DNA from 2 places in the Weizmannia sp. WK01 genome. Region 2 is predicted to be linked to the other one. Evidence: riboswitches for the same ligand, from Rfam matches in the RefSeq annotation. Region 2 holds a riboswitch; the other holds the start of a gene.

Region 1 (4,097 bases), 1.7 Mb from region 2:
GCAAACACGCTCCACCACAGCCCGGCCGGCCCTTCATTGATGGGCATTCTGTGGCCGAAAATTCCTTGCAAAAGGCCGCCGATCCCGAGTACAAAAAGCGTCCGCTGCACAAACAGGGCAGTCTCACCTGCACTGAAATGGAAAGCATCCGCAATGGCAATCGGGGCCGCGATCGACCCGGCGATCATAAATGCCATCCATTGCAGCGACGAAATCAATGTTTTCATAGACACACCGTTCTTTCCGTTCAAAAAATGGAAAATACCAGTAAATATAATTATAGCAAAACAGGTTTTACATTTTAAACATAATACACTTTGCGGACGAGGGAGGGATAGCGGGCATGGCGGATAGCGGCATAAACAGGGGTTGCAAACCGGACGGGGCGCGGGTTAAGCCATGTTTTTTGCCTCTATTTAAATGATATATATGTGGCAGGGGCTAAGCTATGTTTGGATCCGCAAAAAATTTCTGGGCGATCTTCATGCAGAACGCTTTTTGTTTGTCACTAAAAGAGTTGCGGCTGCCTTTACTTAGGCATGCTATCTCGAAAAAAATTATGATGGATAATTTTTGCTGGTGCTACGTGGTAGCGGCATGGCCGGTTATGTTGAGGAAGCGAGGTCAAAAGGTGTTGTTTCTTAACATAGAGCGCGTCTACGTTAAGAAAGCGAGCGAAAATAGCTTTGTTTCTTAACATAGAGGTCGTCTACGTAAAGGAAGCGCGGTAAAAAGACGTTGTTTCTTAACATAGAGCGCCTCTACATTAAGGAAGCGAGCAAAAAAGGCACTGTTCCTTCAAATAGAAGCGTCTATGTTCATTCTTTGCCAAAATTTGTTTAGGTAAAAACAATCCGGGCAATGGATCCCTTGCCCGAAAACATTCCTTATTCTGTGACGCTTACGCTGGCGCTGGCAACTGCCCGTTTGTGTCTTCTGATTGTATAGAAAATGAGGATGGCCCATATTGCCGCAATGGCTGTATAGGTAACGCCGTACCAGCCGCTACCGGCGCCCGCCATTTTTAATAAAGTTTGCACGTTGCTGAACACAATCATGCCGCTGACTATGACAGCCAGCAAATGAGCCGGCAGGATTTTAACCAGATAGGCTGCAATCGGTGCGGCGATCAGGCCGCCAAGCATGAGGGCGATCGTCCAAATCCAGTTAATCTGCATAGCGCCGAGGGATAAAAGGAAACCGATGCTTGATGCTAGGGATACGGCAAATTCACTGGTATCCACCGAGCCGATCACTTTCCGCGGTTCGATGTCATTTCTGGAAAGCAAAGCCGGTGTGGCGATAGGACCCCAGCCGCCGCCCCCCGTTGCATCAAAAAATCCTGCGACAAAGCCGAGCGGGATAAAAAATACGTTTGAACCGGTCTTCTTTTTGACTTTCAACGCCCCGCGCGCATTGATCAGAAACCGGATAAGAATATAGAGGCCAAGGGCGATCAGAAAAATAGAAATGTACGGTTTTAATGTGCTCGCAGGAAGATGGCTAAGAACGGTTGCCCCGAGAAAGGCACCGACAGCTCCTGGTACAACCAGTTTCCAAATGATCCCTTTATCGACATTCCCAAATTTCATATGTGAAACCCCGGAAGCCGCCGTTGTAAAAACTTCCGCCAAATGCACAGAAGCGGATGCGACAGCCGGCGCAATCCCGAAAGCCAGCAAAAGTGAGGTTGAAGTCACCCCGTAACCCATTCCGAGAGATCCATCCACCAATTGTGCGGCAAGGCCGACAAGTGCTAAGACAATTAATTTTTGCATGTTCATGTTCCCCGCTTTCTTCATCCATAAATTTGATTCATCCTGATGTAGAGGAATTATACGCATCAGGGCCTATCCTGGTTCAAACGGCCGGCCTTGCAGAAATAAAAAATCTTTCCGCCATTTTTACGGAAAGACAGCGAGTAAAGGATAAGCGCTTATCTTTCAAAATGGTACCCATTTTGCTGGAATTGGCACCTTGCTGCTCGCTGCAGGTTGCCGGACTTCATAGGGCCAGATCCCTCCGTCGCTCTTGATAAGTAATTTGTTGTTGTTTAAAATTTTATCAGAAAATAAATGGAAGTCAATATAATTATTGCAAGTTTTTTTATCGGATTTATACGAATGAGGGGATAAAGAAAAAACTCCCCATCAGATCACGCTCTGTCGGGAGTTTTTTTCTTTACGCTGGATGGGTTTTAAAAAGCAGGTCATCAGGACCAGGCGGGGCATCATGGCCGCTTTCATTCGCTTCACAAAACGAAAAAGAGTCCAAACGGGTTAGCGTGCCGCCCATTCTGGCAGTTTGATACGCGCTGCACACCCGTGCCTGCCCCCCCTCCGAGTGAACCGGTTTTATCAACACCGCTCGTTGGTGCCCGCTTATCGCGCAGTTGGATTTCTGCCTTCTCCCCGCCCAAGTGAACCGGTTTTATCAACACAGCCTGCTGGAGCCTATTCCTTTCCTTTGATTCTCAGTGACAGGACGACCAGCACGATTAAAATAGCGAGGCAGACGCTTGTTCCAATCGGATTGCCGCCGCCCAGCAAAAAGGACAGGAAAATGCCCGAGAGTGCAAGCAGCGCAATCCAGACCATGAAAGGATACCCTTTTACACGGAAGGAAGGCAATTTTGCATACGACTTCCGGAGCCGCAGTTCGGCTGCACAGATGGCGATCCAGACAAGGACGACGGTAAATCCCGGGATGGTCATCAAATAGCTGATGACCTCATCCGGCGTAAGATAGGCCAGAATCACGCCGGCTAAAATAAACAGCGAGGTCAGCAAAATACTGGTGAGCGGGACGCCTTTCCGGGAAATTTTTAAAAAGGCGCGCGGCGCTTCTCCGGACTGCGCCATGTTAAACAGTGTGCGCGAAGTGGCATAAATACCGGAATTGGCGGCAGAAAGAACGGCCGTTAAGAGCACAAAATTCATCACATGGGCGGCAGCAGGGATCCCGGTGCGGCTGAATACCTGCACAAACGGGCTTTCCACGGAAGAAACCTGGTTCCATGGGATAATGCCGCAAATGATCAGGATTGGCAAAATATAAAAAAGCATGACACGGACAACGGTCTGTTTAATGACACGCGGCAGCACTTTTTCGCTGTCTTTCGTTTCCGAAACGGTAACGCCGATTAGTTCCGCGCCGCCGTATGAAAACATAACGATCAGAAAAGCGCTGAACGTACCGTGAAGCCCGTTCGGGAAAAAACCGCCGTGCGCGGTATAGTTAGACACCGTGGAAGATGTCCCGGGGAATAAACCGAATAAAATCAGAGCACCAAGCAGGATAAAAACGATCAACGTGATAATTTTAATGCCGGCAATCCAAAATTCAAATTCGCCGTAGTACTTCACTTCAATTAAATTGATGCCGACCACGAAAGCAGCACAGAGCAAACTGAGTAGCCACAATGGCGCTTGGGGAACCCAGAATTGCAGGAAGCTCCCGGCTGCAAGCAGTTCCACAACTGTAACAATGACCCAGTTGATCCAGTACAGCCAGCCAATAATGAAAGAAACCCGGCTGCCGAATGCTTTGTGGATCAGATTTTGGACGTTTAAGCCGGGGTGGACGAGCGCCATTTCCCCAAGTGCTGACATGACAATGAATAAAAGTGCGCCGCCGATCAGGTAAGAAACGGCAACACTCGGGCCGGCAAGGCTGACGGTATCGGAGCTGCCTTTAAAAATGCCGGTTCCGATCATCCCGGCCAATGCGATGAACTGGACATGCCTTGGTGATAAGCCTTTTTGCAAATGATGTTTGTTTTTCTCCATTTCTATCAATCTCACTTTTCTGTTTTAGATAAACGCTTTTCAGTGCTAAAGCATTTATTCTATTTTAGCAGAAAAAAAGGAATATTGATATACAAAAAAATGGAATCGCCGGATGACAGATCCACCCTCATTTCACACCAAAGCAAAATGCAAAAAACGGCGGGACACCACTCATCGTAGTATCTCGCCGTTCTGTTTAATATGTGTCCCGGGATGGTTGCCGAAGCGCTGAATATCCATATTTGAACATGTCGTTCTATTTAACTTGTGCTCCGCGATGGGCCGAAAGAAGAGGAAAATGCGCGGACG
Region 2 (4,097 bases):
GTTTTTGATCAGAACCGCTGCAATCTCTACCTCGGCATGCAGCTTTTCTTTCAGCTGCTCCCGGTGGGTCCGGACCGCTTCGTACACGCCCTGGCCGACCGTCCCAAAGCCGAGCAGCGCTGCTTTAATCACTCTCATTATCCAAACTCCTCCCTACATCTAGCGCTCTTTCGCCTCTGAAGCGTTTTGTTCATTTAAAACGGTCAAGCGGTCCGACAGTATTCGGTGCAGCCGGTATCCAGAAGCTCCCGATCTGGATCAGGTATGCAGACCGTCCGGGCCGCAACATTGTTCAATGGGATCAGCCCAGAACATCGTATAAGTTTTCCGGATCGCCTGTTGGCATTCGCATGGCGGCCTTCGCACGAATCTGCCGGACCCGCTCCCCGCTTTTACCGGGCTGTAACGGCTGTTGCTTTTGTAATGGCCTGATCGAGGTCGGCTGTCAAATCTTCGACGGCTTCAAGCCCGACGGACAGGCGGATCAAATCGCCTGTGACCCCTGATTTTTCCAGTTCTTCATCGCTCAGCTGCGAATGCGTAGTCGTTGCCGGGTGGATGATCAGCGATTTCGCGTCGCCGACATTCGCTACATGCGACCACAGCTTAATATTGTCGATCACGCGTCTTCCTGTTTCCCGGCCGCCTTTCACACCAAAGTTGACAATGGAGCCGTAACCGCCGTTCAAATATTTTTGCGCCAGCTCATGGGACGGATGGTCTTCAAGGCCCGGGTAATTGACCCAAGCAACATCTGGATGGTTTTTCAGAAATTCCGCGACTTTCAATGCATTTTCGTTATGCCTTTCCACACGCAGATGCAGCGTTTCAAGCCCTTGCAGGAATAAAAAGGCGTTGTCCGGGCTTAAAGCAGGCCCGAAGTCGCGCAAAAGCTGAACGCGAAGTTTTGTGGCGAACGCAGCCTGTGCCGTGTCGACGCCGTAGCGCAAGCCGTGATAGCTCGGATCCGGTTCGCTAAAGTCCGGGAATTTGTCTGTGTTCCAGTCAAAACACCCGCCGTCAACGGCAACACCGCCGATCGCCGTTCCGTGCCCGCCGATCCATTTTGTCGCCGAATGGACAACCACGTCCGCGCCCCATTTGATCGGATTCGCGCCATACGGAGAAGCAAACGTGTTGTCGACAATCAAAGGAATACCGTTTTCATGGGCCACTTCCGCCACTTTTTCCACGTCGAGCACCTGCAGGCTTGGGTTGCCGATAATTTCCGCGTACAATGCTTTTGTTTTCGGGGTGATCGCCTGGCGGAACGCTTCAGGGTCGGACCCGTCCACAAACTTGACGTTAATGCCGTATTTCGGCAATGTCACAGCAAACAAATTATAGGTGCCGCCGTAAAGATTGCTGGCGGATACGATGTCATCACCCGCACGCACGATGTTCAAAATGGAAAAGGCAATGGCCGATGCGCCGGATGATAAACCGACAGCCGCTGTTCCGCCTTCCAGTGCAGCAACACGTTTTTCAAAAACATCCACAGTCGGATTGCCGAGACGGGAATAAATGAAACCTTCTTTTGATAAATTGAAGACGCCCTCCGCATGTTCTGTATCCGGAAAAACGTAAGAAGTCGTCCGGTATACCGGTACGGCGCGCGATCCTGTCGCCGGGTCCGGTTCCTGGCCGCCGTGCAACAATAAAGTTTCCGGTTGGAATGATGGTTGTGTCATTTTAAAGCCTCCTGATTTTTTAAAATTTTTTCGTGAAAGATGGAAGAGGAAATGAAAAAACCCTCTTCGTAAGGGAAGAGGGTTACAATGTATGTAAGTTCCTCCCTTATCTTTCAGACGCATGTCTGTAGGAATTAGCACCTTTTCAGGCAAATGCCTGAAGGTTGCCGGGCTTCGCAGGGCCTAGTCCCTCCGCCGCTCTCGATAAGAGTTTCTTTTCATAATTCAATTTTGAATGACTTATTGTTTAAGATTATAGAAGAACAATGGCAAACCGTCAACCTTTTTTTGAAAAAATTTTCTTTTTCTTCTACAATATTGGCGACAATAGCCGGGAAATGGACTCTTTAAACCGCACATAAAGCGGCCGGTTCTGGTAATCATGGAGCGTTAATTCGGTTGATTCGGCCATATCGTCCCGGAAAACGCCGGCAAGTGTGCCGGAAAGCTCACGGTCGTACAGCACGGCGTTCACTTCAAAATTGAGACGGAAACTGCGCACATCGATATTGGCCGTCCCAACGGAAGCAATTTTCCCGTCTACGACAATCATTTTCGCATGGATGAACCCTTTTTGATAAATGTACACTTTGACGCCCGTTTTTAACAGCTGGCCGATGTTGGAAAGCGTCGCCCAATAGACAAACATATGATCCGGTTTATTTGGAATCATAATCCGAACATCCACTCCGGATAAGGCGGCAAGCGTCAGCGCATTCAGGAGGCTGTCATCCGGAATAAAATACGGTGTTTGCAAATAAATATATTTTTTGGCGGAATTGATCATTTTAATATAGCTGTTTTTAATCTGCTCCCATTCAGAATCGGGGCCGCTTGAGACGATTTGGATATCGGTTTCACCCTGCGATGGGATGACCGGGAAATAACGTTCTTCATCTCTTACATCATGCGGTGACGCCTGATTCCAGTCCAAAATAAAGCGGGTCTGCATGGCATAAACAGCACTCCCTACAATCCGTAGATGCGTATCCCGCCAGTAACCGAATTTCTTATTCAGGCCAAGATACTCATCCCCGACATTAAAACCGCCGATATATCCGATCTGCCCATCAATAATCGCCAATTTCCGGTGATTCCTGAAATTGACGCGCAAATTGACGAGCGGGATCCGGGCAGGAAAAAAGGACGCCACTTCCCCACCAGCAACAACAAGCGGCCGGAAAAATTTGCGGCGGAACAGCATCCGCGACCCCATATCATCATAAAGCAGCCGCACCTTTACGCCTTCTCTTGCTTTTTGCGACAGCAGTTCAATCAATTCATGGCCGAGGCGGTCATTCCGGAAAATATAATATACAAGATGAATACTGTCTTTTGCATTCCGGATGTCTTCAAATAAAGCCTCGAATTTTTTCCTGCCGTCTGTAAATATATCGACGTGATTGTCCTGGGAAAGGATTGCCCCGTCATTCATCAGCAGCATATAAACGAGATCCTTGTACTGGATTGTCCGCTCATCATGAAACGGAAACCGGTTTTCGCGCAGCAGTTCAATTTGCTGCTGGGAAATTTCCTTAATGCCGATCTTCTCCTGTACCTTCCAGTCAAAAATTTTCCGGCGGCTTAAATTTTGCCCGAATACCAAATACAGGATAAAGCCGGCAATCGGCAGGAATAATAGCACCAAAAGCCATGCCCAAGTTGCGCCGACATCTCGCCGTTCCAGGAAAATAACGGTTCCCGCCAGAATAAAATTCAAAAGAAACAAGATAACCAGTAGTACCGTTATAATCATTGCGTTCTCCTTTTCGTACACCCTTTGTTCCTGCTTGAGGTTTGTTCCCGGCCGGTATCCGGGAACACGGTGAAGTGTTTTGGAATTGATATAGGATATGTTTGCGCAGCAAAAATAACAATTGTATCATACCATAATATTTGCGCCTTACCTATCGTACAGCACTTTCCGTATGTGTCAAGTTTTTCTCGACAAGGTTTAAATATCGGGTATTCCAAGACACTCTTTTTGTACACTTTCGGCTACCGTGCTTTACTTGCTCGGTGTAATTTTCGGAAAAGATGTAATATTTCCGTATAAAGATGGATAACGGGGATGTTGAGGCGCGCGAAATTCACTCGCTTTCCGCGGGCGGCCGGCGAGCCTCCTCGCTCGTACCTCGCTGCGGGGTCTCTCCTGGCTCGCTTTTCCCGCAGGAGTCTCGTAAATTTCGCGCGCCTCAACGATCAGTCCCCACTGAGCCAGGCTTAAAACGAAAGCTCTAATATTTTGCTTAAATGTCCCATTGCCGATGAACTGCTTGAATGCAGGGCAACTGATCCGTGCTTTACGCCCACTGACGGGCGTACAGGCTGCTTGAGTAGTTGAGACATCCTGATGGATTGTTTCAAGTTCCGTTGCTTTCTCTCGCTTCTTGAACGGTGTTTCAG

Evidence for each region. A riboswitch is a leader RNA that binds a small molecule or an ion and turns the genes downstream of it on or off. The one in region 2 is predicted to bind S-adenosylmethionine.
Region 1: another riboswitch for S-adenosylmethionine. It lies ahead of OF158_RS14480 (sulfite exporter TauE/SafE family protein); the one in region 2 lies ahead of OF158_RS04535 (O-acetylhomoserine aminocarboxypropyltransferase/cysteine synthase family protein).

Annotation. Positions count from the first base shown of each region.
Region 1 is NZ_CP109616.1:3,023,733-3,027,829, reverse strand. Features, by position in the region: gene OF158_RS14485 (purine/pyrimidine permease) at 1-227, opposite strand, end outside; gene OF158_RS14480 (sulfite exporter TauE/SafE family protein) at 888-1,784, opposite strand; SAM riboswitch class I at 1,934-2,041, opposite strand; gene OF158_RS14475 (amino acid permease) at 2,454-3,788, opposite strand.
Region 2 is NZ_CP109616.1:1,005,018-1,009,114, reverse strand. Features, by position in the region: gene OF158_RS04540 (homoserine dehydrogenase) at 1-138, opposite strand, end outside; gene OF158_RS04535 (O-acetylhomoserine aminocarboxypropyltransferase/cysteine synthase family protein) at 393-1,691, opposite strand; SAM riboswitch class I at 1,795-1,902, opposite strand; gene cls (cardiolipin synthase) at 2,002-3,447, opposite strand; gene OF158_RS04525 (ISLre2-like element ISBco6 family transposase) at 3,915-4,097, opposite strand, start outside.